DNA from 3 places in the Aerococcus sp. 150760013-2 genome. Region 3 is predicted to be linked to each of the others. Evidence: riboswitches for the same ligand, from Rfam matches in the RefSeq annotation. Region 3 holds a riboswitch; each other region holds the start of a gene.

Region 1 (11,153 bases), 170 kb from region 3:
AGGGCCAATTTCCAGTGAAAGAAGATGTGGTTTTCCCACATGCTTTACAAGAAACAGCCAAAACATTTGAAATCATCCACAAACATGCAAGCGAATGGCAAGTCAATACAGACCAAATTGGGTTAATCGGTTTCTCTGCAGGTGGGCATAATACAGGTATGTACGGCAACTTGTGGAGCCAACCAGTTATCCAAGACGCTACCAGTTTAACAGGCGACCAATTGAAGCCAGCCTTTAATATTTCTTCATATGCCTTAACAGATATTGCCTACTATTTTGGTAAAAATGTACAGAACCCTGATCCAAATGTGCAAGCATATGCGACTGCTATTTCTCTAGCTTGCTTCGGTAAACCGCAACCAACTGCTGAAGAAGTTGTAAAATATTCTATTCCTTCAACAGTGAACGCTGATACACCACCAACTTTCATCTGGGCAACAAGAGAAGATCAAGTGGTGAATGTGCGCGACTCAATTTCATTTGCCTTGGCTTTAGAAGAAAATGAAATACCTTTTGAAATGCATATCTTTCAAAAAGGGCCACATGGTTTGTCAGTAGCTAACGAATCTTCAGCTTTATATCCAGTTCAAATCAATAAAACTGCCGCACAATGGCTACCGCTAGCTGAAAATTGGTTGAAACAAATCATCTTAAAAGGCACTTATTCCTGAGTGCTCAGGATGATACTTTGGTTTTAGGATAATAAAAAGAGGTAAATATGAAGTATAAAAACTTATTATTTGATGTAGATGATACCTTATTAGATTTCCAAGATGCGCAAAAGGGTGCATTGAAATCTTTATTTGAGGCTATGGATATTCCTTATAATGAGGAAACTGAGAAAATGTATAATACCATGAATCAAAGTCGCTGGCGCCAATTCGAACAAGGGATTTTAACCTCAGAACAAGTTGTAAATGGTAGATTTGGTATTTTCTTCAATCAACTAGGCATTGAAGTGGATAGTGTTGAAATGGAAAGAAATTATCGGCAGTATCTAAAAGAAGGTATAAAACCTATTGAAAATAGTTTGGAACTAGTGAATTCACTTTCTAAACAGGCAAATTTATATATCGTTACAAATGGTATTGCTGAAACGCAATCTTATCGTTTACAAAAATCTGGTTTGATCCCGTACTTTAAAGATGTGTTCATATCTGAGGAACTGAATGCGCAAAAGCCTAGTATAAATTTCTTTAATACAGTATTTTCAAGAATACCGTGTTTTAATAAAGAAGAAACAGCCATTATTGGGGATTCGCTTACGTCAGATATTCAAGGAGGTATTAATGCTGGAATCGACACCATTTGGTATAACCCAAAAAGGAAAGAAGTAAAAGATCCAGTAATGCCAACCTATGATATTGCGCAATTAAATGAAATATACGATTTATAGTTTTTTGACTTAGTTTAACCAATTTTTCTCATGAACGCACAATAGCATATAACATCGATTGTAAAATTTCTTGACATTGTACCTTTTATTTCATAAGATTAGACTTAAATGAATAAATGCGAAATAGAAAGAGGCCGCTAATCACATCAGTATCCATTTGGAGAAAGGGTTATTAGCCGAAACAGTATAACTTACTGTTGGGGGTGTATTAAAAAAATGCATCACTGCCAAAAAGGAATGCCCAATTCCTTCCAGGAGCGCTTTCTATTTTGCGGGCAAAAGTGATTTCTGTATTCAACCAATACCAAGTCGAGCTTTTGCTTGCCTTGGTATTTTTTTATTCAAATTTTTAAAAGGAGCTTTTTTATGAAGTCAAAACTTTTTCCAAAAAAGTTACAAATGCCGAATGCATTAGTACTTTTATTTTCAATCATGGTCATCATGATGGTCTTAACCTGGGTTATTCCAGCAGGGGAGTTTGAACGAATGCTGGTTGATGATCGAACTGTTTTAGTACCAGATTCTTTCCATTTTATTGATTCTAGCCCACAAAATCCCTTCCAGTTGATTCTGGCCTTACCGCAAGCTTTTATTGAGGTAGGATCTATCGTATTCTTCCTCTTTATCACAGGTGGATCATTCAAATTAATTAACGAAACAGGCATTCTGGAAGCCTTAATGGGTCGTTTAGTCCGTGCCTTAAAAGGACGCGAGGAAGTCTTCATTCCTATTCTTGTTTTTGTGACTGGTTTAGGTGGTGCCACTTTAGGTTTATCAGAGGAAATTATCCTCTTCATCCCAATCGGTATAGCACTAGCTAGAGCTTTAGGCTACGACGCCATGACAGGGATTGCCGTTTTAATTCTTGGGGCTGCAGTGGGCTTTAATGCCGGTTTTATGAACCCATTCTCAGTAGGTGTTGCCCAAGCCTTAGCCGAATTACCATTATTCTCAGGTGTTGGCTTACGTATCGCCTTATTCATTGTTCTTTGGGCAGTGACAACGATTTTTATTATGCGTTATGCGAAAAAAGTCAAAGCTGATCCAAGCAAAAGCGACGTTGCTGATTTAGAAGCTGCGGATAAAGCGCAAGCTGACTATATCGATTTAAATGAACAGGAACTACCAGCATTTTCATCACGCCACAAATGGATTTCAATAGCTTTACTTGTTGGTTTTTCTATAATGATTTATGGTGTATTCCAAATTGGCTGGTTTATTGATGAATTAGGCGCGATGTTCTTTACAATGGCAGTTGTTTCCGCCTTAATTGGGGGTCTTTCAACTGGCAAAATAGCCGACACCTTCGTTGCTGGGGCCGGTGAAATGATGTTCTCAGTACTTGCTATTGTATTTGCCCGCGGTATTTTAGTAGTCATGGAAAATGGGATGATTTTAGATACAATTATTTACTATCTTGTACAAGTAGTGAACATTTTCCCAGCTATTCTAGGTTCAGTTGGTATGTACGTGATTCAAATCTTGATCAACTTCTTTATCCCATCTGGTTCAGGACAAGCAGCAGCAACGATGCCAATCATGTTACCAATTGCAGACTCACTAGATGTCACAAGACAAACAGCTGTACTTGCTTTCCAATTAGGTTCAGGTTTCATGGATGCCATTATTCCAACATCCGGTGTCCTGATGGCTGAATTATCACTGGCTAAAATTCCATATAACAAATGGTTTAAATGGTTTATGCCATTACTAACCATTTATATTTTAATTGGATTGGCATTTTTAATCTTCGCCCATTTTGTAGGCTACGGGCCATTCTAGAAAGGAAGAGTAAATTTTATGACTGTAAAAGAAACATTACATCAAGAAGTTAACGCCCTAGAAACAGACTTAAGAGGATTGAGCGATTATATTTTTGCTAATCCAGAACTAGGCCATCAAGAATTTAAATCGTCAAAAGCCCATATTGCATTGCTTGAAAAACATGGTTTTACTGTTGAAACCCCGTATGCTGGCTTTGATACGGCCTTTAGAGCGACTTTTGATTCAGGTCAACCTGGCCCAACAATTGCTTACTTGTCTGAGTACGACGCCTTACCGTCAATTGGGCATGGCTGTGGCCATAATATGCTTGGGACTGTAGACACTGGTGCTGGTATCGCCTTATCTAAGGTAATCAACCAGACTGGCGGCCGAGTGATTGTTTTAGGAACGCCCGCTGAAGAAACAACTGGAACTAAGGTAGATATGGCTAATTCAGGCGTATTTGACGACGTAGATGTGGCTATGTGTACCCATCCTTCAGATGAAAATACTATGTCTGGCACTTCAATGGCTATCCACCCAATTGCTTTTGAATTTTTCGGTAAACCGGCCCATGCTGCAGAAGCGCCAGAAGAAGGGATTAACGCCCTAGACGCTATGTTAAACCTATTTAATAATATCAATAGTCTCCGCCAAGAAATGCGGTCATCTGCTCGTGTACATGGGATTATTACCCACGGTGGAGACGCAGCCAACGTGATCCCTGAATACACACGCGCTGAATTCTATGTCCGCGCCTTGGATACGCCTTATATGGAAGTTTTATCGGAGAAAATCATCAACTGTGCTAAGGCCGCAGCACTTGCAAGTGGTTGTACTATGAAGCACACAGACTTTGAAAATATCTACAGGGATATGATTACTAACGAGACTTTATCTGCAGTTTACAACGAAAATGCAAGTGAATTAGGTATTGAAATGGTTCCCGAGAAATTAGGGGAAAATGGGTCAATTGATATGGGTGACGTCAGTCATGTAGTCCCTTCAATCCATTCTTACTATTCAATCACAAATGGCAAGCGTGTTATCGGGCACACACCTGAATTTAGAGACTGTACCCAAACACCATTTGCCTATGACATGATGATGAAAGTTGTTGAAACATTGGCGCGTACTGGTATTGATGTTATTAGCAAACCAGAACTACTAGCTGAGATCCGAACAGAATTTGCCAATCGAAAAGTATAGGAAATAGAAAAAATCACCTGGGGAAACCCGGACGATTTTTTCAATGCAAACATTTATATTTGCTTTATTGATTCATAGCGGTTATTTTTCTTCTTGTTGAGCCATCCAATGCTCCTGATGACCGCGAGATATACGCATGATTTCAGTATATAAATCAGCTAATTCTTCTTTTAGTTCAGGGTTTTCTAAGTAGCCTTGAACTTTCTCAATGACTAACGCTTCACGACCAGCATCTAAAATGTCTTTATTGTTGGCTAGCTTAACTTCAGCTACCTGCTCAACCATTTTCGTTCTTTCCTCAAATAATTTCACGATTTCTCGGTCAAGGCGGTCAATCTCTGTACGTTCTTTTTCTAACATGTCTTTCTCCTTTAATGGGTCATTTAATTTTGTAATTTTTGTAAGTCTAGAATTTTATATCGGGAGGCGGATGACGACTAGGTCAATATACTGGCTAGTTTGTCCGAACAATCCACTTTATCTAAGATATTTATTTTTCATAATATTGATTTAAACATTACTACTTCGTCTAATCCATTATAAGTAAGGACCAAATCAAAAGCAATTGCAAATGGGGATTGTCTACACTATCTGAATTTATTGACGAACGCGGAAAAAATCGTTATAATTTTTGAGTTGAAAAATGTGCATTATAAAAAATAAATAATATGAAGGGTGGATAGATATGTCAACAGAATCTATATCTGAAACAAGAGAACAGGTGAATCAAAGAACATTAGGTGATATTCGTGACCGTAAGCCCGTTTTTTGGGAGAATGATAGCCATGTACCTTTCAAGAACCTAAAAGGGCAGCTGGATGTGTCAGTCCTAGAGATTAAAGACGCAGAGGCACGATTAAAACGATTTGCACCATTTATCAAAGCAGTCTTCGAAGATACGGTGGCTTTAGATGGTCTGATTGAATCGCCAATCTCTGACATTGACAAATTCAAGACTGCGTTAGAAACCACTTATGATTTTTCATTTCCTGGCCAAATGTTCCTAAAACGGGATGACTTATTACCGATTGCCGGTACTATTAAGGCTCGAGGGGCTATTTATGAAGTCTTGCATCATGCTGAAGCATTAGCCTTTGAAGAGAAATTATTATCAGGTTATGACGATGACTATTCGAAATTTGCGACTAAGACATTCCAAGATTTCTTTAAACAGTACACTGTAGTTGTTGGAACTACAGGTAACTTGGGGATTTCTTCAGGTGTGATGTCTGCCAAAATTGGTTTCAATGTCCAAGTTCATATGTCCCACGAAGCCAAGCAATGGAAGAAAGACTACCTAAGAAGCCACGGTGTCCAAGTGATCGAACATAAGACCAACTTCACAGAAGCCGTAGACCAAGGGCGTCAATCAGCTCAATCAGATCCCTATGCTTACTTTATTGATGACGAACATTCAATTCAATTGTTCTTAGGTTATACAACTGCAGCGTCAAGACTAGAAAAACAGTTAGCTGATCAAGGAATCGTTGTCGATGAAGACCATCCACTTATGGTGTATCTACCATGTGGTGTGGGTGGTAGTCCAGGTGGTATTACTTATGGTTTGAAACAAATTTACGGGGATCATGTTCACTGCTTCTTTGCTCAACCAACTCATGTACCATCTATGTTACTAGGGTTAATCTCTAAGAAATTTGCAGATATTTCAGTCTATGACTTTGGGATTGATGGCTTAACCGTTATGGACGGTCTAGCAGTACCTAGAACCTCTCAAATCGTGGCTAAATTAATGTCAGGTATCTTTGATGGTGGTTATACATTGACTGACAAAGAGTCAAATCGTCTGTTAACAGCACTGAAAGATGTAGAAGATATTTTTGTAGAGCCAGCAGCCACAGCAGGATTAGTTGGTCCACAAAGACTCTTCACTACTGAAGCGGGGCAAAACTATCTGCGTCACAAGAACTTAACAGATAAAGTAGCTAACATGACCCATATTGCATGGGCAACTGGTGGGTCAATGGTACCAGCAGATGAGCAAGTGTTATTCTACGAAAATGGTAAAGCCAATCAATAATGTGAAACGATAAATCGAAATCACTATAGAAGAAAAGGGTAATTGAGTGTCACAGCTCACTTACTCTTTTTTATTTTGCCCTATTTTTAGCAACAATTGCCACTGCAGGTATGACTTTAAGTGCCTTATTAATCGCATCATTTGTAAGTTCAATTACGAAAAAATTTGGTAAAAAAGAAGCTGGATCATTCGCACTAATCGGTGCAGGCTTCATCTATGTCCTTGCTTTCGTATTAAGCATTCAAAATCCATTAGTATTTGCCATCTTACTTATCGTTGCGGGTATAGTTATGGGTTACTACACTATATCAATGTACGCTTACGTAACAGACGTTATTGATGACTTCTACATCAAACGTGGTACACGTAGAGATGGTACAATCTACTCAGTTTACTCATTTACACGCAAAGTAGGTCAAGCGATTGCTGGTCTCTTAGCCGATGTTTTACTAACATAAATTGGTTATGTTTCAGGTGCTGAACAACAAACTGCTGAAGTAGCGAATAGTATCTACTTGCAAAAAGCATCGAACCTTTCCAACTAAAGTGAAGGTTCGATGCTTATAGACGTTTATGAAGTTGAATTTAACTCAATACTTCTCAACAAAAGACTTCAATCTGATGGTTATGCCGTTCTTTAATCTTGCCTTCATCAGCTAATTGATGCAGGGACCGGCTAAGTGTTTCAGATGACATGCCTAAAAATCCTGCTAAAAACCGCTTCGTTTCCTCGTGATAGAAGATTTGGTGGCCATTCACCAACTCGGCTTCCTTACAAATGAAATTGAATAACCGGTCTTTTGCGGTGCAAGTAGATAACAACATGGATTGCTCTTCTGAAGCGTGTAGGCGCTGAGACAGAGCTTCAATCATCTTAAGGGATAATTGCGGGTAGTCCACCAGCAGTTGTTTAAATTGTTGGTTTTCAATCAGGTAAATTTCACTTTTTACCATGGCTACGGCATGCGCCTTGCGGATACCTTCAAATAGGGCTAGTTCACCAGTAAATTCCATCGGTGCAATCATCCGGATGATTTGTTCGTTTCCCAACTCTGATAATCTAAAGATCTTTACTTTACCAGTTAATACAAAGAGAAAATAGCGGGCTTCTGTATTGGTTGCGTAGACCACTTCATTTCGTTTGTACAAGCGTTTAGTAAAATAAGGGACAATTTGTTCGAGCGTTTGACAATCAAGCTCCTTGAATAGGTCAAATTGTCTTAGATCATTGATTTTATCCTGGGCTAACATATTTTCACCTCATTGTTATTTACTTTCTACTTGTTTAGCTAAAGCTTTGGCAAAAGCAACCGCATCGCCGACATACCCGACATCTGATTCTTTAAAGATAGCGGCTTTCGGGTCCTTATTTACAGAAAATACAAATTTTGCCTGATTCATCCCGACAGTATATTGGATGGCGCCCGCAATCCCGAAATTCAAGAGTAATTGCGGTTGGATAGTGACCCCACTTTGACCTATTTGCTCGTCATGTGTGTACCAGCCGTTCTCTGCTAGGGGGCGGGTAGCACCAACTTTTGCGCCAAGTAGGTCGGCTACTTTTTCAGTATAGACTAAATTGTCTTGCATCTTCATCCCGCGGCCAACAGCAACAACCTTATCTGCCTCAGTGATTTGATTCGTTTGTGGTTGGCCTGGAATTCGTTCCAATACTTGGTAGGTATAAGGCCGTTCTAAGGCAATTGTTATGTCTATAATAGCACCTTGACGGGTATTGTCAAAGGGGAGAGTGTTAAAGACATTTGGCCGTACTGTGGCCATTTGTGGACGACGGGTTGGTGTTAGAATTGTACACATCAAGTTGTCCCCGTATGAGGGTTTAATCTGTAGCAACTGCCCCTTATCATTGATAGATAGGTCTAGGCAGTCTGCGGTTAGACCAGTTTGCAGGGCACCTTGTAGTCTTGGCGCTAAAGCTCTCCCTTTAAGTGTGGCTGCGAATAAAATAATATTTGGTTGGTAATCGTCAGCTAATTGCTTGATAGCTGTTTTTGATAATACAGGGTCAAAGTCAGCGAATAAGTCATTTTTCACAACAAACACCTGGTCAGCGCCGTGGCCAATAAGACTTGCTGCGTGATTAGTTTGACTTGTTTCTAAGAGGATGGCTGTTACACTATCTTGGCTATTTTGACTCATTTCATGGGCTTTACCCAATAATTCTAGCGTTGAAGGGTGGATGGTTTCTTCTGAAATTTCAGCAACCACCCATATACCTGATGATTTTCCTTGATTCATGGACTTACCTCCTTAGATGATATGTTTGTCTGACAAAATGGCTAACAATGCTTCGGCCGCTTCCATCGGCGACCCTTCAAGCATGGTCATCTGACGGACTGATTCTTCCGGCACAAAGCTTTCAGTCACAATAGTAGGGGACCCTTTGATACCGATTCTATCGAGGTCACAATGTAGGTCACCCTCGTTCCATACCGTAATCTCTTTTTGCATAGATTGTTTAATCAAAAGAGGCGATAGATACCGCGGTTTATTGATTTCATCACCAACACTCATAACTAAGGGGTAAGAAACACGGATGACTTCTTGGTCCACTTCCAAATGTCTTTTGACATCAATGGTTTGATTAACTGTATCAAGGTCTACTATACCGGATGCGTTGGTGATTTGTGGTAGATCCAACTCTTCAGCAATTAGTGGGCCAACTTGTCCCGTATCCGCATCAATTGCCTTTAAACCTGTCAAAATAAGATCCACGTTCCCAATCTTACGTACAGCTTGAGCTAGGGTATAAGCAGTTGCTAAGGTATCTGACCCAGCAAAGGCACGTGAAGATAGTAGATAAGCCTCGTCACAACCCGTGGCTAGGGCTTCATGCAAGCTCAATTTAAAAGAATCAGGGCCCATGCTGACAACAGATACTGTACCACCAAATTTTTCTTTTAACTTAACAGCAGTCTCAATGGCATGTTCATCAAAGGGGTTAATACGGCCGCGAACACCACTCCGAATAAGGTTATTCGTTTCTGGGTCAATTTTAACGTGGTTACTGATAGGGATTTCTTTTATAAACACGACGATTTTCATAGCATAAATTCCTCTCTAGATTCAAATAAGACTGAATTTGCGATGTCTAATTGGAGTTTTTCATATGCACCTTCAGCATATTGCAAGGCCTTAGCGTCACGCCATAAGTGCTCAACTGGATATTCTTTAGAGTAACCATAAGCCCCAAAAATCTGCATAGCGTGGTTAGCCGCTTTCAAGGCTTGGTCTGAGCCAAATAATTTAGCGGTTGTTGTCTCCATCTTATGGTCAACTTCTTGATCTCTTAACCAGGCAGCTTGGTAGATGATTAGTTTTGTTGCATGTAAGCCCATGGCAATATCAGAGATTCTAAATTTAATCCCATCAAGGTGAGACATCTTACCGCCAAATAGTTCACGCTCTTGAATATAGTTGATAGAAGCTTTCAAGGCGGCATCTTGAATACCAGCCGCTAGTGCACCCATTAAAAACCGGGCTGTATGGTGGGCATTGTGTCCAATTTCCATCCCTTGATCAATATCACCTAAGCGGTCAATATCCGGTACAAGGGCATCTGACAAGTAAATATCACCGACTGGACATCCGCGCATCCCCACAAAGTCTTCAACACGACCGTTTTCAAAACCAGGATTTTGATTATCTAAGATAAAGACAGTCCGACTATGTTCGGTATCTTTTTCAGGACTGGTAATGGCTAAAATAAGGTACATAGATGCGGCTTTGACACCGTTGGTTAAGAAAGCCTTATTCCCGTTCAATAACCAACCATCTGGAGTCTGAACAGCTGTTGTTTGTTGGGTAGAGGCATCAGACCCACTAGCTGGCTCAGTCTGTCCAAAGGTAAATAACTCCCGATTAGCCCTAGGTAACCAACGGGCCTTGATTTCTTCACTACCATAAATGACAAGCTGGTCGATTGCTTTCCAGTGGGCTTCAAGGGTAAAGGCAACACCGGGGTTAACTTTTGCCAGTTCAGCAATCACCATAGTCTGGGTTACAAAGTCGTAGCCAGCGCCACCATAAGCCTCAGGGACAGCAATCCCAACAATACCAACATCCGCCATCTTATTCGTTAGGTCTTGTTGGTATCCTTCCTTTTCAATTTCTTCGTATCTTGGGGCAATTTCTTTTTCCGCAAACTTTTGAATCATCTTACGGAGTAGTTCTTGTTCATCAGTGAATTTAAAATCCATGTATTTTCACCACTTTCAGTATATTGTGTACTATTTCACCACCCAAGTATACGCTAGTCAGATTGTCGTTTTCCTTGACTAATATCAAACTTTTGACGAAAAAAGATTAAAATTAAAGTGCTTACATATATTTGTAGGACTCCAAATATATCTTATAAGTTTAAGTGAAGAGCGTCACAAAAAACATCTTACTTAACAATCGCCTAAATCGCTAAGTAAGATGTCTCTTAAAATATAAAAAAGTATGATACGACGACAAATAGAATGGAAAATAAGGTACCGATTAAATAGTATTCGGCGAATCCTTGGTTCTCCTCAATCAGTTTAAAGCGGGCAATAGACTTCGCAGTATAGATTAAGCCGATGGAAGATAGGGCATTTAATGACAGGAATATAGCTGATAAAATTCGTTCTAAATTCCCAATCATAGCGCCTGCACCAGGAACAGTGACTATTTCAGTTTGGTCAACTGTATCGTCGGTGTAATTTTGATATTGATTGAAAAGCACTTTAAAGGTAACGTTCG
Region 2 (11,153 bases), on a different contig from region 3:
TCGGCTGTAAACATGAAGGATACTGTTCCGACATGACCCGTACCGTTTATTACGGTGAGCCTAGTGCTGAGGCCAAAAGGGTATACGACATCGTACTGGAAGCCAATTTACGTGGCATTGATGCGGTCAAAGTTGGCGAAACTTTGGCAAATGTGGATGCTGCAGCGCGTGATTACATCACAGCCCAAGGATACGGGGACCAATTTACCCACCGACTAGGGCATTTCATTGGACGCGAAGTTCATGAAAAAGGCGATGTGTCAAAAGCTAATACAGATACCATTAAAGATGGCAATATCTTCTCAATCGAACCTGGTATTTACCTGACTGGTAATACAGCCGTTCGTATTGAAGATTTAGTGATTGCACATGATGGTCGCACTGAAAACTTGAACCACTTCACCAAAGATATGATTATTATTCAACCAAAATAAAACATTACACACTAAAAAACACGACAGTTGTCGTGTTTTTTAGATCTATGTTTATATACCCTATGTAGTAATTTAGATATATTTCGTAATAAAGAAGGCTTTGGCTTCACTTTTCAAGGAACGTCCAAATTAATACAGACCACCCAGGCCACAAATGCCCTATTTTTCATTTTATGATTTCAAATATTAAAAATATAAGCTTCAAAAAAGCTCCCAACACGACAAGTGAAGGGAGCTTTTGCTTGTATTCTAGTGGTTTATTTCTTAACGACTTCTGTCGCACCTTTTCTACTTAAAGATCATTTGGAAGAATTCGAATACGCGCGGTCCGAGCAAGGTTACTGCTAGGATGGCGAGGGCTAGAATGATCCATACCAGTACTTTGCGTGAGTGATTGCTTGAACCTGACCAAAAGTACTGTTTCTGTTTTTGTCTTTCAAAGAAGATTTCATTGGTGTCTAAGTCTTGGAAGGTTTCTTTTGGCAAAGGTGTTTCCGCAAACGTTTCGACGTTAAATTCAGCAGTATCCTGTGTGAGTGTCGTCTCAGGGACCAAGGATTTAATATCATCTGAAAAATTTTTTCCATATTTTTTTTGGTTATTCTTCTTCTCGCGTTCAAGCTCCTTTTTCGCTTGGCGATATGTTTGCCGCTTCACCTAGTGCACCACCTTCATTATTTAGTTCATTTCATCAAGTATTCCTAGTATAATCTATTTACAAGAAAATTCAAATTGTAGAGAAGGGGAATTTTTCAACTTTCCCTCTTAATTAAAGGAGCTTATTTCAGTGAAACAAAATTTTCACGTTGGTATGAGGACCTTGAAGACTTCTTTGAGTGTCTTTATGATTGTTCTTATTTCAGCATTTATCTCTATTGACCCACAAATCGCTGCCCTTTCAGCGGTATTTTCACAAAGGGCTGACGTCACTTCGTCGCTTTCTTTTGGTTTGCGCAGAACCTTAGCCATTGTTTGTGGGGCTTTTGCCTCATTAGTTTTTATTTTTTTACATAACTTATTGCCTGACCATTATTTGATTACTGCACTTTTAGGCGGTTTAGGTATTTTAATTACGATTCAAACCAACCTTCTAGTTAAGAATCCACAAGGGGTTATTGGTGGTAGCGCCACTTTCCTTGTCATTGTCTTCAATATTCCAGCGGACAATCAATATGTATATGCGCTACTTCGGGTATTAGATACCTTCTTGGGTGCCATTGTCGCTGTTGGAATCGAGTACATTCTTCCAAGAGACCGAGTTGTTCCTTGGATCCTTATTTACAATAGCCATGTACCGAAGTTTCTACAAATTTCTACTTCTGAAGACGTTTAACTGACCACTAAGGTTACCTTAGGGTTGAACTAACTTAGCTTTTCCTTAAGTTAGAGACCCTTCTTTCGAGTTTTCACCCACACGTGGTATAATAAATGAGAAGTGAAATGCGCGATATTAACGCCCTTTCCTATCTATTTCGATCAATCCATGTGATTAAAGAGAGGTTTAAACTATGACCATTAGTTATCATCGCCCTAGTAAGGCCAGCGTGTCTCTAGATGCGATTATTCATAATTATTTCGCTATTAAAAAGCATATCGGTAATAAAGCTGTCATGGCAGTTGTTAAGGCTGACGCCTATGGTTTAGGTGCCGTCAAAATAGCTGACGCCCTCCAATCTCGCGGTGCGGACGGTTTTGCGGTCGCAGTTGCGGATGAAGCGTTAGAACTAAGAGACGCTGGGATTATTGCCCCTATCATGATTTTAGGTTTGACTGATCCAGACGATGCTTGGCTTTTAGCTAATTTAGAAATTGGTGTGACAGTCTCTAGCTTGGACTATTTAAAATACGCCAAGAAACACGATAAAGACTTTTCTCGCCTTCATCGATTGAATGTCCACCTTAAAGTGGATTCTGGGATGGGGCGGATTGGCGTGCGATCTGCTGAAAAAGCGCAAAAAATCATTGATTACATTGCCAAACATCCGAAGAAATTTAAGTTGGCTTCAGTCTTTACCCACTATGCAACCGCTGATTCCTTCACTGACCATGGTAAGGACAAGGTTCAAGCCCAATCTGACTTTTTTGAAGGTTTGCTTGGTCAATTGGACTACTCAGCATTAGGGTACACCCCCCTTTTCCATCAATCAAACTCTGCCTTAAGCCTTTGGTACCCGGAAAAAACTTTGGATGCTGCGCGACTTGGCCTGGGCTTATACGGATCCATTCCAAGTATGGAAGATGTGGCGTCACCTGTTGATTTCAAGCAAGCATTGACTTTGGAGACGGAAATTATCTACGTCAAACAAATGCATGCGGGCGATACGATTTCCTACGGGGCTGAGTATGTGGCCGGTGCGGATGAATGGGTGGCTACCTTACCGATTGGCTACGCGGACGGCTGGCAAAGAAGTTATTTGGGCTTGGATGCCATTGTTGACGGCGAGCGGTGCCCGAGTGTGGGCCGGATCTGTATGGACCAGATGATTATTCGCCTACCCCATGAGATGCCTGTTGGCGCTAAGGTGACTTTAATCGGGACAAATGGCGGCCAAACTGTTGATGTAGTGGACGTTGCTAGTCATGCTGGAACGATTGCCCATGAAGTCTTGACGAATTTAGGCCAACGATTGCCCAGAGAATATACCTCTAATAAGAAAAAGAAAATGAAATAACGCTTTCGAAATCTAATAGTTTTTTCATTTAATCCTTGCCTTTAGTGGATAGTCATGTTAATTTTAAACTAACGATTATACAAATAGAAAGTATAGATATAGAGGATGCGCAACCAATCAGTAGCCGATGGTGAAAGGTGGTTGTGCCGAAATGCAGATTTTCTGTGTTGGGGGTAATACCTAAAAGGGTTATCCCTGTCAAACCTTAATGCCCATTAAGGTGAGGAGCGCTTGTCTTATGCTAGGGATTAAAAACTGTTAGGGTTATTGAATGCTATCAGTATTTTTTGACACGTTTTCCTAGGTAGACATAGAGTGATGCTCTTGTCTGCCTTTTTTTATACTCAAGCTATCTGATCGTTTTTTCATAAAGACAATTACAAAGTGCGAACAATATAGGAGGATTCTCATGACAATTTTTAAAGGTTCTGCGGTAGCCATCGTTACCCCTTACGATAATTCATTAGAACAAAATATCAATTACGATGTGTTTGCGGAGTTGATTGAATTTCAAATTAAAAATGGTACAGATGCCATTGTCGTTGCCGGAACAACTGGTGAAGCTTCAACACAAACTGACGAAGAACAAGTTGAATTAGTAAAATTCTGTGTGGAAAAAGTCAATGGCCGTGTGCCCGTGATTGCTGGTGCTGGGTCTAATGATACTGCCCACGGAATCCAATTAACGAAAGACTGTGTAGCCGCAGGTGCAGATGCTATTCTTTCTGTAACGCCTTATTATTTAAAAACGAGCCAAGCTGGTTTATTGGCGCATTATAGTGCCATTGCAGATGCTGTAAAAACGACGCCTATTATCTTATATGATGTACCAGGACGTACAGGTATGTCTATTGCACCAAAAACATTGGCGGAACTTAAAAATATCGAAAACATTGTCGCGATTAAAGATGCAACTGGTGATTTAGCCAATGCAGTGGATGCGCGTTACCACGTTGGTCCTGATTTTGATGTGTACTCTGGAAACGACGATACGGTTATTCCATTAATGAGTTTGGGTGGCCAAGGGGTGATTTCTGTTTTGGCTAACATTGCACCAAAACAAGTACATGAAATGACTCATTATGCCTTAAATGGCGACTTTAAAAAAGCGGCTGAAATTCAAACGACTTTTAAACCGTTAATCGACATTTTATTCAGTGAACCAAATCCAATTCCAATCAAAAAAGCTATGTCTATGCTTGGTTTCGATACAGGTTCAGTGCGTCTACCACTAGTCCCTGCCCAAGAGGAAACAGTGGCTGCACTAGAAGCTGAAATGAAACGATTGAATTTGCTATAGTCTTTTCAATTTTGAAGTAAATTGTGGTATATTAAAGGGTGTGTACCTTATGAGTGCACGCTCTTTCTTTTATTGCAGCTGATAAGTGATAGATTGAATATGTAAAATAGGAGTTTTGATTTATGCCAACTGGAACACCTCCATTTCGAATCAAACTAAAAAAAGTTGATCAGCAAATGGTTGACATTTATAATCGTTCTTCTTTCCATCGAAACGAACTCTTGATTCCCCTTAGACCCTTCTCTATTGAGTTAGCCGACAAGAAAATTGACGTCTCTGTTCGTCAAATTGTTGTCTTACCTGAACCGATTATGAGACGGTTAATCTTACCGGAAAAAGACTGTGATCCTCACGTTGACGACCACAAACCAACAGAAGAAAAAATATATGCCTATATTTTATCCCTAGGCGAACCTTACTTAGATGCCATTGCCAATGATTTTGTGGAAACGCCTGAAGTTAAACACATTTTTGATGAACCCCATGTCTTCAGTTTCTCTTTCGTCACTTGGCAACATCTACTACAAACTTTGATTCAATTACAGTTGGAATTGAAACGACCTGAAGATAACATTCAAAAGAAAATGATCTTTAGTATTGTATCGACCATATTCCTTGAATTGTGTCGACTTTCTTCTGCTTCAAACCAAAACCGATTAGAGATGTCTGAAAGAGAAATTTTAGCCTACGAAATTAAACATTTTATTGTTGATTCCTACCGAAAAGACCTAACCCTTCAAGACATCGCAGACAAGTTCGACATTTCAACGTCAACTGTCAACCGAGTATTTCAGCCTTACTTCCATTCAACCATTTACCAATTCATCTTGGACTTGCGGTTGGGCTATGCCTATACCCTGATTGAAAATGGTTTGTCTATCACGGAGTCATGGCAAAAAGCTGGCTTTAATGATTATAGTAACTTCTATAGAGCCTTTATTAAGCATTATCATATTAGACCGCATCAGGTACCAAAAAAAGGAGACTCATAAGAATCTCTTTTTTTTGATTATAGATTTATTGATTTATTGATTTCAGTCGTCGGCTGTCTCTTTACCTATCATAGCCTTAAAAGCAGTGGCACCACCCTCAGTCCAGGATCGGACAAAATAGTGCTGAATCATGCTACTTGCAACAAGTTTTTTCATACATCAAACAAAAAGTTCACGGTACTTGCCCTAATCTGGGTTAAGTACCGTGAGCTTTTTTTGTATACAGTCATTGCAATTTTGCTAATAATCTACTCTTCTACTATTCCTAATTTTTCGAAAATGTCCTCTACTTTTTGGATATGGTAGTGGTAGTCAAATGCATCATCAATAGCTGCTTGATCAAGGTGACTAGTGATTTCTTCATTGGCTTCTACAAGCCCTTTAAAGTGCTTGCCTTCGTCCCAAGCGATTGCAGTTAGAGGTTGTACTAAGTCGTAGGCTGCTTCACGTGATAAGCCTGCATCAACCAATTTTAGCAATACACGTTGTGAGTAGATTAAACCGTGAGTAGCATCCATGTTGCGTTTCATATTTTCAGGGAATACGGTTAGTTTTTCCATGATGTTTGCGAAACGATGTAACATGTAATCTACTAAGATTGTTGTATCTGGTAGGATAATGCGTTCAGCCGATGAATGAGAGATATCTCTTTCATGCCATAAGGTCACGTTTTCATAAGCAGTCATGATATGACCACGAACGACACGGGCTAATCCAGCCATGTTTTCTGAACCGATTGGGTTACGCTTATGTGGCATTGCGCTTGAACCTTTTTGCCCTTTTGCAAAGAATTCTTCCACTTCACGTGTTTCCGATTTTTGTAGTGAACGGACCTCGGTCGCAATATTTTCAATCATTGTAGCGATTAAAGCGAGTGATGAAATATATTCAGCGTGTAGGTCACGTGGTAGGATTTGCGTTGAAATCTCTTGTGCGTTAATGCCTAAGTGTTCACATACATAAGTTTCAATAAATGGCGGTACATTGGCGTAAGTACCTACTGCACCAGAAATTTTACCTGCTTCAACACCGCGAGCAGCCGCTTCAAAACGTTGGATATTTCGTTTACATTCTGAATACCAACGCGCTACTTTCAAACCAAAAGTCGTTGGTTCAGCGTGAACACCGTGGGTACGGCCCATTGTAACAGTGTATTTATGTTCAATCGCACGCGCTTTTAACACTTGCAAGAATCGGTCTAAGTCTTTACGAATTAAATCATTTGCTTGTTTTAATTGGTAACCTTGAGCTGTATCCACAACATCAGTAGACGTTAAGCCATAATGCACCCATTTACGTTCTTCGCCCAATGATTCAGACACGTTACGGGTAAAGGCAACCACATCATGACGGGTTTCTTTTTCAATTTCTTCCACTCGTTTTGCATCAAAAGTGGCCTTTTCACGAATGGCTTGCGCATCCTCTTTAGGGACTTCACCTAAGGCCGCCCATGCCTCTGTTGCAAGAATTTCAACTTCCAACCAAGATGCATATTTATTTTCTTGTGACCAGATTTGCCCCATTTCAGGACGGGTATATCTAGGTATCATAACATTCTCCTTTATTGCACGCGCTCAATTTTTGTATGCAACAATTATATCACAAGCCAGCTTTCTGGCAGTGATTATTTTTCGAAAAAAAAGACGAGTCCCGCTACTGAATTGTAATTGGTCTCGTCTCTGTAATTTTTATGGCTTAATGATGGTGGTGGTCGTGATCATGGTCCAATTCTTCCATCAATAAATCAGGATGGTCAGCTTCTAGTTGGTCTAAAACTGCCGTCACTTGCGGGTCAACGTTTCCTAAGATATCTTCATAAATGGCTAAATATTCATAGGCCGCTTCATATTGGTCGTGCTCGTTAAAGCGGAATGCGGCTTCTTTTAAAGCTGTTAACATATCCACTGATGGGTAGTCGTTTAAGCCCAGATCATCAAGGAAGGCTTCTTGTTCCTTACCTTCAAGAATTGCTGGCCACTCGCGGTCTAATTCTTCTAAGACCTCCAAACCTGCTCTGGCATTGTCATTTTCATTCCACATAAGGGAAATATGGTATAACGTATAAGCTTTTTCAAAGTCTTCTTTACGGTAGTAGAAGTCCCCGATTAAAGCAAAACCATAAGCTAGGTCCTCTACTCTAAGTGAGTAACTCAAGCCATTAAGAATGGTTGGGTAAGACATCCCATACTGTTCCATTTCTTGGTATAGTTCCGCTAAGGCGTAGATGGTATCTACATCATAGGGATTCCATAATAAGGCTTGTTGGTATGAGTCAATCGCTTCACGCCATTTATTCGCTTTAATTTGCACTTTGGCATACTCCACATACATACCCGCATAATCGCGCGTAGTTGGTGATAATTCTAAACCTGTATCATTATTATAGATAAATTGGAAAAGGTCTAGTTCATCATAAATACTTAAATTTTTAATATTTTTCTTTGGTGTGAATCGGTCGAAATCGTCTTCCATCCGGCGAATGTATAATGACATTTCAAAATTAGCACGGACTGGGTCGACTGCCGTAATGTTGCGAATGCGTTTGACGAATTCGGCATCATCTTGCATTTTAATTTCAGCAATCATTTGATTGTAATCTGTTGATTGATTCGGGAATTTCTCTGTCATCACTTCATTGAAGGCTTTAATAAAAGCTTCATCGCTGGTGTGTTTGTGGTTATCTCTTAAAATTTTAGAGATAACTTGAATGCAGTAGCTGTAATCATCAGTTGGCACAGCTTGAATTCTTTGTATAAGTTTTTCTTGGTCCTTATCCATAAGCTCGTCTCCTAAAGCAATAAATTTCAGCATAAAATAAGTTCTTCATTACACCAAAATTTATTGTACTGTTTTTTTTGTGCTATTGAAACCAAAAAGCCTTTAAAATACTCTTTCATTTTTGCTTTTAAAGTTGCGCAGTGTTAAAAATTGTATTTTTCCTGACTGTTGTAAAATACTGTATTGCATGAGATTAAAACTGGCATTGGTTATCAAAGGCCTCATCTTCCCTTAAATTATAACATATATTACAGGATTTTTACGGCACAATCCCTTTCTTAAAATTAAATTATAAAAAGCCTTGAAACCGCTTGTAGAAGTTTAGTACACTATAGACATAAGTTAAATATTGCAAAGTATAATTATATTAAGAAAGTTAAATTAGAAGGTGAAATCTTGGAAGCATTAGCGGTTAATACATTTCAGAAACATTTCTCTCTTAGCTATCATGATGAGCGTCGCACCATGATGCGTAAGTCCTATAACAATCAGGAACAATTAAACCTTAATGAAATGGATCTTGCAGAATATTCTAGAATTACTACTAGTATGCATTATCATGACCATCTTGAAATTCTATTCTACTTAGGCAATCAATGTCAGTTTATCGTAAATGATACCAGTTACACACTCTACAATGGTGATATTATGATCATTCCACCTAACGTTCCGCATTTAATGTCTAGTGAAGAAGGCATTAATAATACCCGTTATATCTGTATGGTGCCTGAGAATTTGATTCATCAATATGCTATGGTAAATGATAATATTTTTGAAGATATTATTTGCTTTTATAATGAACCGGGTCATTACCGTTTAGATAAAGAAAATCTAGATAAGACAATTACTCATTTAAATAAAATTCTTACTCATGGTGATGAAGAAGTAGAAGATACTACCTTCGTAACTGCTTTTTACCTATACCATTCATTGATGAATGTCTACCATGCGAAGAAAATCCCGTCTATGTCTGGTGATTATAAAGATGACAAGCACTTTAGTCACATCATCTACTATATCGACCAGCACTTTAAAGAATCTGACTTACAATTAGACCGGATTACACAAGTATTTGATATTTCGCCCTATTATTTATCAAAATTATTCCGTAAAGAAATGAACCAAAATTTCCACGAATATTTGATTGAGAAACGTGCCAACTATGCTGCACAATTAATCAATCATATGAGCACCAACAAAATGTCCTTACAAGACGTATCCAACGCATCCGGATTCGGTGACTATTCTACTTTCTACCGTTCATTCAAGAAAGTATTCAACACCTCTCCGAAGAAGTATGCACAACAAAGTACACAGTCTATTCTATAGTGGTTTAAGAGACGAAATAGCAGAAGCACGATACCCTAGAATTTCCATGGACATCGTGCTTCTTTTTTTATCATATTTTATTCAGGTTTATCATCTTCACCATTTCTTCGAAAATCTGAAATATCGTGAATATCCCCAGAATTTAAATGGTTATCCTCTTCACTATCAATATTTTCATCTGCTTCATCAGCTTTACTGTATGATGGTTCAGCCTCAGGCATATCCAGATTATAGCGGTCATGGATATTTTGTGAAAACTCTTCATAAGAAATAACTTTAACAAACGAATCTGGGGTAAAGCGTGGTCGATATGCCTCCGGGAAATCATCAAATTCTGACATTGAGAATAAGAAGCTTTCTCTTTGTTCTGGTGTTAGCGTAGTAAAATAAGCTAATGGAATCATATCGTCCGTTAAACGTTTGTTTCGTAGGCGTTTAATAAAATGCACAATATTATTTAAATCATGGTAATAGGCAAAATATAGGGCTGACTGCCGTCCTTCAATTGGTGTTTGTGCATAGTTGATGAGTAAGGTTAATAAGGCTTGTTTTTCGAGTTCATTTCTTGCCTCAAAACCTTCATAAGTTGTACGAATCATGTATGGTTGGTCTAAAGCTACTTCAGCCAGTTTGGAATCATCATCGTAAATTTTTAATATACGATGCTTCGACCCATCCTTGTATTCTTTGCTAGCTACATAATAGTTTTCAATAAATCCTAAATTAATCAACTTTGAATATAGTTCATCTGTTCTCACACTAGCCCTCCGTTCGTATTGCTATCATTCTTATGATATATACCTTAATTATACATGATTATTGGAACAAAAAGGCTAATTGTTGATACTAGAATTTTTTCCTTTCAAAGCACGCGCTCTTAGTTTAGCAATTCGAGACTGTTTTCTCCTCACTTCAAAAGAGAATCCGCGCCCAGTCACTTCAGATACTGGCGACACATACATAAAAGCATTCGCATCCATTTCAGTTACTTGGTTTTTCAACCGTAATAATTCTTCACGGTCAACAACTGTAGTAATCACCGCACGTGATTTCTTAGTGTATCCACCCTTAGCCGTATAGATTGTTGTCGCACGGGCCAATTCTATCAAAATAAAATCGTTGATTTCCCCAGCAATTTCTGACGTAATATTCACGTTGTATCTTGCAGAACCACCAGTGATTACGCGGTCAACAACGACATTGGCCAGTAGGACCCCGATTGTGGCATACAATCCACGTTCAATCCCAAATACCAGCATATTCGCAAGCAAGATAGTCATATCGGAAATCATGACCCCTGTCGCAAAGGTGACAGGTAGGTACATGTTCATTATCTTGGCAATAATATCTACCCCACCAGTTGTAGCACCGGCATTAAAAACTAAGCCGACACCAGCTGAAAGGAGGACTTGCCCCAAAATCAAGTTGACCAAGGGATCATCAGCAACTGCCCCTGTAACTGGTACAAACCGTTCGAATAAGGCATAAAAGCCTGAATAGAGGATGACAGAATACAGGGTTGTCCCACCAAACTCCTTACCAATCACCATAATCCCAATGACCAGTAAGACTATATTAATGGCAAAAAGGATCACTGAATAAGGTAGCGGAATAAATGGTGCCAATACCTGCGCCATACCTCCAGTAC
Region 3 (11,153 bases):
GCTGGTATTGCAGCCCTTGATTTTTCAGTCATTATTCCGTTAGGTTTAGGTGGGTTACTGTGTGTCATTGGTTTAGCGAAGGTTGCTGAATGGGCCTTTAAACATTACTACTCTAAAATGTACCACTTTATTTTAGGGACTGTAATTGGTTCATCGATTGCATTATTCCCAACACAAGTATTCCCAGGTTTCTCAGCTGAAGGTTTAGCAAATTCTGGTTTATCATTCATGAGCACATTGATTTGGTGTGTGATTGCCTTTGTATTAGGGACAATCTTCTCATTATGGTTCTCTAAAATTGAAGAAAAATATTCAAATGACTAAATCGTCTAAAAACAGGCACTTCCTTTTGTGGGGAGTGCCTGTTTCGTTTTACGGATAATAATTTATTTTGTATAATGAACTTATAAGAAAACGAATTTCTAGGGAAGGGAGTGATTTGAATGAATAAACGGCATGAAGTATTTGAACAGCAGATAAATAAGGTGTCGGACTTATATCTAGATTATCAGAACAACCCATTTTCCGATGAACTAGTCCACGATTTGCGTGTTTCAATTCGAGAATTACGTGGTCTACTTAACTTTATAAAAAAACGTATGGACAAAGACCATTATAACAAGTTGAACCAGCAATTGGGTGCAGCAGCGCGCGTATTTGGGCCCCTTCGTGAATTGGATGTGCTTTATGAATATTGCGAAGATTATGCAGTAAATCATCCTGAAACCAGCGAGGCTTATTACCAGCTGTTTAACACCTTCGTTAAAGAACGTCGGATAGAAATGAACCGGACTTTTAATAAGGGCAATAGCGCCACCATTCAGCAGGCTATTGAGGATGCGAAAGAAATCCTTGAACTCGACCTATTTAAAAATAAGAAAGACTGGAAAAAGTATACGCTTAAGCGCCTGAAAAAGAAGGATAAAAAATTGCGATACGCCTTTAAGACAGTGGATATTTCTGACTACGAGGTAGTCCACGAAATTAGAAAGAGTGCCAAGAAGGTGCGGTATGCTGCCACTTACTTCGACGATACGGTTTCTAAAGACTTAAACCAATACAGAAAAGACGCCAAGGCCATTCAATCTGAATTCGGTGAAATTACAGATGCGCATGTCAATTATGATTTACTGACAGCATACAAAGATAAAGTGAAGGATGAAAATGTGCGTGATTTATTAAATCAAATTCGCGATAATATCGAAAGCGCGGAATAGATTTAAGAATAAGATAATACACAAAAAGCAGTTGGATTTTCCAACTGCTTTTTGTGATTTTTTGCTATTTGAAAGTATGTAGCGCCTTGCACCCTCATTCAAAATCGGGATCGAGCGACTCGCACCTTACATAGTCGAATTTAAAATGTCAGACTTCGCTGACATATCACCAAATCCTTCAATATCTTTCAGATCTCGTAGGATTGGTTACAGTACGGCTAGTCTAGGCGACATTTTTACCATCCTATTTAAAATCTTTCGTTTGCGTATCTTGTCAAGAAGGCTTTTGTTCTTTCTTGTTTCGGGGTATCGATGACCTCTTTGGCTGGACCTTGTTCGACGATGACACCTTTGTCCATGAAGACGATATTGGTTGATACGTCACGGGCGAAGGCCATTTCGTGGGTTACAACGATCATTGTTAGACCTTCTGTTGCTAATTGGGTCATTGTTTCCAATACTTCCCCAACCATTTCTGGGTCAAGGGCAGATGTAGGCTCATCGAATAGTAAGACTTCTGGGTCCATTGAAAGGGCACGGGCAATCGCGACACGCTGTTGTTGTCCACCAGATAGTTGCTCAGGGCGGGCGTCACGGTAAGGTGCCATACCGACTTTTTCAAGGTTCTTAAGGGCAACTGCTTCTGCTTCAGCCTGACTACGACCTAAGATTTTACGTTGGCCAACTGTACAGTTTTCTAGGGCTGTACAGTTTTTAAATAGGTTGAATGATTGGAATACCATACCAACTTGGGTACGGTATTTATTAATGTTCATTTTCTTCCCGTTTAAAATCGATTGGCCGTGGTATAAAATGTCGCCGCCAGTTGGTTCTTCAAGTAGGTTTAAGCAACGTAGTAGGGTAGATTTACCTGATCCAGATGAACCAATAATAGAGGTTACTTGTCCTGGGCGTACTTGGAAGTCGATATCACGTAGGACCAAGTTTTCCCCAAAACGTTTTTCTAAATGTTGTACATTTAAGATTAATTGATCTTGGTTTTGCATGTCATTTTCCTCCTATTGTTCTCTTTGACCGTTGATTACTGTATTCGTGCTAGATTCATAGACATGGTAAGTCTTTTTGCCTGCCATACGATTTTCGATAAAATTCAAGACACGAGTTGTTGTAAAAGTTAAGACAAAGTAGATAATCGCTGTAATTAGGAATGTTTGGAAGGTTAGGTAAGTTGAACCTGCAGCTGATTTCGTTACAAAGAATAACTCAGTTACTGCGATAACATTCAATACAGAAGTATCTTTAATATTGATTACAAATTCGTTACCTAAAGCAGGTAAGATTGACCGAATAGCTTGTGGCAAAACGATTGTCGTCATTGTTTGGTAGTGGTTCATACCAATGGCACGAGCGGCCTCAGTTTGGCCTTTATCCACTGAGGTAATCCCACCACGGATCACTTCGGCAAGATAAGCACCAGTATTAATCGACACAATTAGTAAGGCTGCAAACATAGTAGACATTTGGAAATTGAAGAATAGTCTTGAACCATAGAAAATCATCATAGCTTGTACCATCATTGGTGTACCACGGAAGATTTCAATGTAGGCAGCAATCACAAAGTCGAATAATTTATAGAAGAAGTAGGCAACTGGTTTTTGATCGCGACGAACGATTAATGAACGGTAGATAGCAATCAATAAACCAATGACAAATCCCATAATTGTCGAGCTTAACGCGATAAACATAGTGTTACCAGCACCAGTTAGGAATTGGGAACCGTAAGTATCCCAAATGCCCGCAACTTCAGACCAGAAACCAGCACTTTCACCGCGCTCGTTCAAGTTCACCATATCTTCCATTAATTGGTCACGGTCAGCGGTTGGAATAGTTGCTAAGGCTTGGTTCATAATGTCTGTTAATGGAGAATCTTTTCTGGTTGCAACAGCAATATCAGAAGTGACTTCACCTAAGTTAAAGCCTTGGCCCTCAGCAAACTCAACGTATGTTAAGTCAGGGTTAGCAGCTACAGCAGCCATGGCACCTGGTTTTTCAGATACATAGGCGTCAACTGAACCAGCAGTTAAAGCTGTAATCATCGTTGGGAATGAATCTAAGGCAGTGGCTTGGGTTACGTCAGTAATTTGCGGAATTAAATCATAATGGAATGTATTTAATTGACCAGTAACAGTTGTGCCAGCGAAATCTTCTAGAGATTTAGCATCTGCGTATTCACTGTCAGCCATAGTCACAAGAACGATATCTGAAGAATAGTAAGAATTTGAGAAGTCCATTTGTTGTAGACGTTCTGGTGTTGGTGACATACCGGCAATAATCACGTCTATCATGCCAGATTCAAGTGCGGGTGGTAGACCGTCCCACTCTAACTTAACAATTTCAAGTTCTAAACCTAGTGAATCAGCTAGACGTTTAGCGATTTGTACGTCATAACCGTTTGCATATTCACCGTCAGAGTTTGAAATAGGGACTGCACCGTCCGCGTCAGATGTTTGCGACCAGTTGAAGGGCGCATAGTTGGCTTCCATCCCAACTCGTAGGACGCCTTCTGTGTCTAAACCTTCAGCTAATGCTTCTTGGTCAACCTCAATTGTTGTGCCGACCTCACTCGCTTCAACAAAAGCGGATGTTGGGCCAACGATGGCAAATACGATGGTCAAAATAGCAATCAAAGCTTTTTGCCAAGTGTTACTTACTTGATGATTTTTCATAATAATACCTCCCGAAAATAATAAAAAGCCTCTACAGCAATAAATTGCAATAGAGGCTTCCCTTTGTACGCAGTTAGACTATGACTAGTCTTTCAGTCGTCACTCCTAGGATAGCGCATCACTTGGTTAAGTGACAGTCATAAACATTTTTTGTTTATGCCCAATACTTTAACTTGGGGTTAAAATATTTCGGCGAATATTCCTTTCCATACTTTCAACGCTCCCGCTCGGGTATGTACTGATAAGCTCCGCACCTCTATCTCAATATATCGTATCTCATCATACACGAAGAATAATGACTTGTCATGAAAATCTGATTAAATCTTTCATGATAGCTTAAAATCATTGCAATTTTTCTATCTTTTTTGATCATTAAAAGCAGATAGTGGCTAGGTCTAGCCATTATTCGGGATAAATGGTAAAATATCTAAGATTATGAAAGCTAGGTGGAACGAAAGTCGTTAAGACGCGACCTTTCTATTGCATCTATAAACATTTAACGCACAGTAAAAAAAGTTGGAGTGACAAATATGTCGAATGAAGAAAAAAACAGAGTAATAGCGAAATTGGGCTATCACAAATTCACCATCAAGAGTCATAAAACAAGTGAACATATTCAACAAGTGAGCCGTGATATCAACCAATTACTTGCTGATATCAGTAAAAAGAATCCCAATATGTCAATGGAAGAGATGGCTTTATTAGTAGCGTTAAACATCCAATCTGATAATGTGGATTTACAAGCACAAATGGCTGTAAAATCTAAAGAAAATGCCGATTTAATGGTCCGTGTAAAATCAATGGAGCAAACCATGGGCACGTTGGTGAAAGAAATTGCTGAAATAGAAAAAGAAAAGATGCGTGAAGCACAAGAAAAAACGCAACCGCAAACACCATCAAAAGCCAAGACGAACCAGGGACATGCTAAGGCGCTAGCTAAAAGACCAGCGCAAACAAAAGCAAGTGGAAAACAAACACTGACACAGGCTGACCTAGATAAAGAAATTCCTGAAATTAGCCAACCAAGTTTGAAGTCTAGTGTGAACACAGCCTCAAAACAATTGGGTCGTTTGCGTCAAACACCAAGATCATAGGCTATTGATAGAAAATATGGATACCAACGGGAGGAAAGCATGACAAGTTTTTTGATTTTATTATTTTTTACACTTAGTATAGGCGTTGGTGTCTATCGAGGGGCTATACTGCAAGGCATTCATTCTATAGGCCTATTAGTCGCGTATTTGTTTGCCGTTTTGTTCTATCAAAATCTAGTTGACCTTGTAACCTTATGGGTGCCTTATGTAGGTTTTGATATTGAAAATACCTTTGTCTATTATCCAGTAGCTTTATTACAAAATATGGATATCATTTACTTTAGATTAGTTGCCTTGTTAGCAATTATCTTGCTTGTCTGGATTGTTACTAAATTAATTGCTTTTGGCTTAAGAGACTTAAAATTTAAAGAAATGGATATTCAATGGAACGGCATTTTGGGCGGCCTATTTGGCTTCTTCTCAGCTTGGTTCTGGTCATTCTTTATTTTGATGTTTATGTCAGTTTTAACCTTTGAAGGGGTGCAAACAGCCTTATCCAATTCTTCAGTCGCCGACTTCATTATCTTGAATACCCCAATTTTATCTGGTCAAGTATTCAATATCCTACTACAAGGACTAGGCAACTTACCATTTTAACAACGTGCAAATATATGCCTTTGCGCACTGCGCAATTATGGCAATTCATATGGCTGTGATAATTGATCACGGCCTATTTCCTACTTAAGACGCCTTTTATATTCATTACTGATAACAATCGAAGGAGGACACATTTTGAATCCTAAAATATTTCAAACCTTAGAATTTGAGAAAATACAACAACAAGTAGCAAAAGAAACCCGAACTGAAATCGGAAAAATCCAAGCTTTAAATTTAAAACCCAGTGCAGAAGCGGAAGAAATCGAGCAAGCCTTACAAAGTGTTGACGATTTAAAACGCTTGTTTGAATTAGACAAACGGATCCCAGTCAGCCAACTAATCAACGTAAAACCATTCTTAAAACGATTGGATATTGGTGCCGACTTAAACGGGAAAGAATTGGCTGCAGTAGGCCGGGTCTTACGGGCATCTGGTGAAGTTTCTACCTTCTTTAGCAAACTAAAAGAAGCAAAAGTAGAATTAATGCAATTGTATGAAATTGCAGATGACTTTATTGACATGCGGGATTTGATGCGTAAGATGCAAAATGCAATTGCAGATGATGGGTCAGTTTATGACAATGCCTCGTCAACTTTACATGGCTTAAGACAAGGAATCAAACGCGAAGAAGCGGGTATCCGTGTCAAACTAGACCAAATAATCCGGTCTAATAAGGCTTCTTATTTAAGTGAGGCCATCATCACCATCCGGAACAACCGCTTTGTAATTCCGGTTAAACAAGAATACCGTAACGCTTTTGGTGGGGTAGTTCATGACCAATCGTCATCAGGACAAACATTGTACATTGAACCGCAAACAGTTTTAGATGCAAATAACCACTTGCGGTCCCTGCAAGTCCAAGAAGACGAGGAGATTAGACGGATTTTCCAAGAGTTATCTACAGAATTAGCCCCTTATACCAGTGAAATTGCTGAAAACAATCAACGTCTTGGGGATATAGACTTGATTCAAGCTAAATTCTTCTATGCCCGTGAAATTGGGGCCAACCGACCGATTTTAGCAAATGGATCTGAACGCATTGACCTAAAAGAGGCGAGACATCCTTTATTAGACCGCAAAACAGTTGTCGCTAACGATATTCATTTTAGCCATGAATATAATATGATCGTCATTACCGGGCCAAACACCGGTGGTAAAACCATTACCTTGAAAACAGTCGGTCTACTGCAATTAATGGCTCAATCAGGCTTATATATTACTGCCAAGGCAGATTCTCGGGTAGAAATCTTCAAAGAAATATTTGCGGATATTGGTGACGAGCAGTCCATTGAACAAAGTTTATCCACCTTCTCAGGACATATGACGAATATTATCCGTATTGTTGAGGCTGCAGATGAACATTCGCTAGTTTTAATCGATGAGTTGGGTTCTGGTACCGACCCTCAAGAAGGGGCAGCCATCGCCATCGCGGTACTAAACCGTTTTGCCTTCCTAAACGCCCGCGTATTGGCCACTACCCACTATCCGGAACTGAAAACGTACGCTTACGACCATCCTGGGGCCATTAATGCCTCGATGGAATTTAACGAAATCACCTTGGAACCAACCTATCAATTGCTGATTGGGGTGCCAGGTCGCTCTAACGCCTTTGATATCTCCCAACGACTAGGTTTACCAGTTGAAATGGTGGATGAAGCACGTTCTTATATCCAGGAAGATAGCCAAAATCTCAACGAAATGTTGCTTGATTTAGAAGCCCAACGTCACGAATACGAAGACTTATCAGCCGAAGCCGCCAAAGACTTAGCCGATGCTGAAAATCTTTTAAATGATTTGAAAAAGGCACAAGCTAGACTAGAAGCCGACAAACAAACCTATATGAACCGGGCCCGTAAAGAAGCCAATCAATTGGTAGAAGACACCAAGGCAAAAGCCGATGCCATTCTGGCGGAGATCCGGGAGTGGCAAATCAACCATCCAACCATTGGTAATATCAAAGAACATGAGATGATTGATCGTCAAAGCGCCTTGTCTAACTTAACGCAAGAGGAACAGCTAAAGAAAAACAAAATCCTTCAAAAAGCCAAGAAAAATAAAGAGCGAAAAGCCAGCTTTGAAGTGGGCGATGAAGTGAATGTTCTAACCTACGGGCAACGTGGTACCTTGGTTGAGAAACGTGAAAAGGACTGGGTTGTTCAGATGGGTATGCTGAAGATGGAAGTGGCTGAAAAAGATTTAACTTTAGTTGATGAGAAACCGAAGAAAGAGAAAAATCATCGGGCTGGACTCAAAGCAAGTAAGGCTAAATCAGTCAATACGAGTCTAGATTTACGTGGTGAACGGTATGAGGAAGCCATGATTCGACTAAACAATTTTATCGATTCGGCCTTATTAGCCGGGCATGGTCAGGTCACCATTATCCATGGTCACGGCACAGGTGCCTTAAGACTGGGTGTTCAAAAGGCCTTGAAGAACCATCCACGGGTTGAATCCTTTGAATTCGCACCTTATAACATGGGTGGTAATGGGGCGACAATCGCTAAATTTAAAGGCTAAATTGGTAAAAAGCAGATAAATGTTCAAATTGGTCAGACAATGCTATAATGATGAAGAATAAAAATGAGAGGGGTAATATAAATGGTTAAAGCTATTACAGATGCAGAATTTAAAAATGAGACTGAAGAAGGCGTTGTATTAATTGACTTTTGGGCTACTTGGTGTGGTCCTTGTCGTATGCAATCACCAATCGTTGAAACTTTAGATGATGAAATGGGTGACCAAGTTAAGTTCACCAAAATGGATGTGGATGATAATCCAGAAACAGCACGTGAATTTGGTATTATGTCCATCCCAACATTAATGATCAAGAAAGACGGTCAAGTTGTTGAGCAATTAGTTGGTTATACGCCAAAAGAAAATCTAGAGCAAGTATTAAACCAATACTTATAATCTAAAATAAAGAAAGCGGCCGGGAAAATTCTCGACCGCTTTCTTTATTTGCTTAAGTCTATTGTTACAGGGCAAACTTTACTCATCAGTCCTATTTGACGAAGAGCCCTATTTTCAAATTTACTCGACCAATTTACGGCCTTCGTTGCCTCTTTCGATATTTTCTAAGATGTCTTGGTTTAAGAAGCCATCGTCGTATTGTTTACGCCAGTCCATAAAGCCTTCATCTAACCCGCGAATAAGGACTTCTGCGGTACCGATATTGGTTGCTAGTGGGATGTTATACACGTCACATAAACGGATCAGGGCAGTCACATCTGGTTCGTGGGGCATAGCTGCTAATGGATCACGCATAAAGATAACTAAGTCCATGGCGTTTTGTGAGATAGCCGCACCGACTTGTTGGTCACCACCAAGTGGGCCTGATTTAAAGCGGTGAACGTCTAAACCAGTGGCTTCGATAATACGTAAACCAGTTGTCCCTGTAGCAAATAATTCATGTTTTTCAAGAATGAACTTGTAGGCAGTTGCAAAGGACACCATCATATCTTTTTTTGAATCATGGGCAATAAGAGCAATTTTCATATAGCATATCCTCCAGTTCGTATCGGCAATTTGATTTTCAAACGAGACATTGACCTTTTTCATTAAATTACGTTTAATAATTGCGAATGGGTGAAGTGAATCGTCTTCTTCTGTTATAATTGTATCATAGATTTTAAATTGTTCATTGCGATTTTTGAACGATTTGTTTGACGGAGGAGGTTAACATGAACAGACCTATCGGATTCTTAGATTCTGGTGTAGGTGGCTTAACGGTAGTGAAAGAAGCTATGCGACAATTGCCCAATGAATCGATTATCTATATTGGTGACAATGCACGTTGTCCTTATGGGCCAAGAAGTGTAGAAGAAATAGCGACTTTTACTAATCAAATGGTCGATTTTCTTTTAACCAAAGATATTAAATTATTGGTCATTGCCTGTAATACAGCGACTGCGGTTGCCTTGGATGAAATTAAACAGCGGTTGTCTATTCCAGTTATCGGGGTGATTCAACCGGGTGCAAGAGCAGCCAATAAATACACAAAAAATGGCAAAATTGGTGTTTTAGGTACTGAAGGGACCATTAAAAGTGGCATGTACCTTGAAAATTTACTACAAAAAAATAAAGACTTGAACATGACTTCATTAGCTTGTCCAGCCCTTGTCCCACTGGTAGAAAGCCAACAATATGCCACACCTTTAGCCAAAAAGGTGATAGCGGAAACTTTAGCACCAATTAAAAATAAGGGGTTGGATACTGTTATTCTAGGTTGTACCCACTATCCTTTACTGAGAGATACCATTCAAAAAACCTTGGGACATACGGTCAAACTTGTTGATTCTGGCCAAGAAACCATTTCAGACGTATCCATCCTTTTGGATTACAACGACATTGCCAAATTGTCGGATGATCCATCACCAAGAGTGACTGAATTTTACACCACCGGCTCACCAGAACTATTTAAGGAGATTGCGGACGACTGGTTGGATCAACCAATTGAAGTAGACCGTGTCACTATCGAAACACTTGAAGCAATTCAAAAACAGATGAAAGAAGGCTAACATTTATATGAAGCAAGTAATGATCGCTACAGCCAACCAAGGTAAAGCCAAGGAATTCAAGCAATTATTTGATAAATACGGAATTGAAGTTAAAACCTTGCTAGATTTTCCTGACTATCCAGATATTCCAGAAACTGGGACTACTTTCATTGAAAATGCGACGATTAAAGCCACAACAGCCGCGAAAGACTTGCACATTCCAGTCATAGCGGACGATTCTGGTCTAGCCATTGACGCATTAGACGGAGCACCTGGCGTTTATTCAGCCCGTTACGCAGGCCCTGAGAAGTCAGATGCCAATAACCGGAAAAAGGCCTTAACCGAGCTTGCTGACGTACCTGACGCAGATAGAGGCGCGACTTTCCATACCTATCTAGTCGTTTCTGACGCACAAGGTCAAGTCATCAACCACTACCACGGCACTTTATCGGGTGTCATCTTACGTGAAGAGCGCGGGGAAAATGGCTTTGGCTATGATCCAATTTTTTACGTACCAAGTGAAGGGTTAACCACAGCTGAAATGTCAGCAGAAAAAAAAGATTCTTTAAGTCACCGAGGCAATGCCTTACGATTACTAGCCAAAGATTTACAAAGTGGGGAGTTGAACTTATATGAAGATTCTAATCACAAGTGATAACCACGGCGACCATGAAGCGCTGGTCAACCTAGTCTTAAAAGCAGGGGATGACATTGATTTATTTATCCACTGTGGTGACTCTGAGTTATCAGAAGACGATACCATTTGGGGAATTTTCCATACCGTAAGAGGGAACACTGACTATGGCAACTACAAGGACGCCATTAGTTTAAATACCCCTGAAGGGAAAATTGTTGTGACCCACGGCCATTTATATGGGGTAAAACAAAACTTGAAGAAATTGGTTGCCTTAGCGAAAGAAAATCAAGCGGATGTCATCATGTACGGCCATACTCATGTCATGGATGACCAAGAAATCGACGGGATTAAAATTATTAACCCAGGTTCAATCCGCATTCCAAAAGGTAACTACCCATACCCATCATTTGCTATTTTAGACTGGC

What was found. A riboswitch is a leader RNA that binds a small molecule or an ion and turns the genes downstream of it on or off. The one in region 3 is predicted to bind lysine.
Region 1: it holds a riboswitch for lysine, as region 3 does, so the genes downstream of both, ACUW85_RS00365 (YfcC family protein) here and ACUW85_RS01150 (ABC transporter permease subunit) in region 3, are expected to answer to the same signal.
Region 2: it holds a riboswitch for lysine, as region 3 does, so the genes downstream of both, dapA (4-hydroxy-tetrahydrodipicolinate synthase) here and ACUW85_RS01150 (ABC transporter permease subunit) in region 3, are expected to answer to the same signal.

Annotation. Positions count from the first base shown of each region.
Region 1 is NZ_JBSEYI010000001.1:72,589-83,741, forward strand. It holds gene ACUW85_RS00355 (alpha/beta hydrolase) at 1-671, shown strand, start outside; gene ACUW85_RS00360 (YjjG family noncanonical pyrimidine nucleotidase) at 719-1,396, shown strand; lysine riboswitch at 1,517-1,667, shown strand; gene ACUW85_RS00365 (YfcC family protein) at 1,763-3,178, shown strand; gene ACUW85_RS00370 (M20 family metallopeptidase) at 3,197-4,369, shown strand; gene ACUW85_RS00375 (chorismate mutase) at 4,451-4,729, opposite strand; gene ACUW85_RS00380 (D-serine ammonia-lyase) at 5,055-6,407, shown strand; gene ACUW85_RS00385 (MFS transporter) at 6,503-6,865, shown strand; gene ACUW85_RS00390 (Crp/Fnr family transcriptional regulator) at 7,008-7,658, opposite strand; gene ACUW85_RS00395 (electron transfer flavoprotein subunit alpha/FixB family protein) at 7,674-8,666, opposite strand; gene ACUW85_RS00400 (electron transfer flavoprotein subunit beta/FixA family protein) at 8,679-9,473, opposite strand; gene ACUW85_RS00405 (acyl-CoA dehydrogenase family protein) at 9,470-10,627, opposite strand; gene ACUW85_RS00410 (DUF3307 domain-containing protein) at 10,855-11,153, opposite strand, start outside.
Region 2 is NZ_JBSEYI010000005.1:69,164-80,316, forward strand. It holds gene ACUW85_RS03765 (M24 family metallopeptidase) at 1-434, shown strand, start outside; gene ACUW85_RS03770 (hypothetical protein) at 723-1,091, opposite strand; gene ACUW85_RS03775 (FUSC family protein) at 1,222-1,767, shown strand; gene alr (alanine racemase) at 1,943-3,106, shown strand; lysine riboswitch at 3,198-3,346, shown strand; gene dapA (4-hydroxy-tetrahydrodipicolinate synthase) at 3,516-4,406, shown strand; gene ACUW85_RS03790 (helix-turn-helix transcriptional regulator) at 4,529-5,398, shown strand; gene purB (adenylosuccinate lyase) at 5,647-6,948, opposite strand; gene ACUW85_RS03800 (tetratricopeptide repeat protein) at 7,094-8,176, opposite strand; gene ACUW85_RS03805 (AraC family transcriptional regulator) at 8,573-9,505, shown strand; gene ACUW85_RS03810 (hypothetical protein) at 9,583-10,263, opposite strand; gene ACUW85_RS03815 (YitT family protein) at 10,339-11,153, opposite strand, start outside.
Region 3 is NZ_JBSEYI010000001.1:239,951-251,103, reverse strand. It holds gene ACUW85_RS01165 (DUF368 domain-containing protein) at 1-324, shown strand, start outside; gene ACUW85_RS01160 (CHAD domain-containing protein) at 444-1,217, shown strand; gene ACUW85_RS01155 (amino acid ABC transporter ATP-binding protein) at 1,466-2,224, opposite strand; gene ACUW85_RS01150 (ABC transporter permease subunit) at 2,237-3,904, opposite strand; lysine riboswitch at 4,008-4,171, opposite strand; gene ACUW85_RS01145 (cell division protein ZapA) at 4,435-4,998, shown strand; gene ACUW85_RS01140 (CvpA family protein) at 5,038-5,595, shown strand; gene ACUW85_RS01135 (endonuclease MutS2) at 5,731-8,112, shown strand; gene trxA (thioredoxin) at 8,194-8,505, shown strand; gene mgsA (methylglyoxal synthase) at 8,626-9,090, opposite strand; gene racE (glutamate racemase) at 9,276-10,112, shown strand; gene ACUW85_RS01115 (XTP/dITP diphosphatase) at 10,120-10,746, shown strand; gene ACUW85_RS01110 (YfcE family phosphodiesterase) at 10,724-11,153, shown strand, end outside.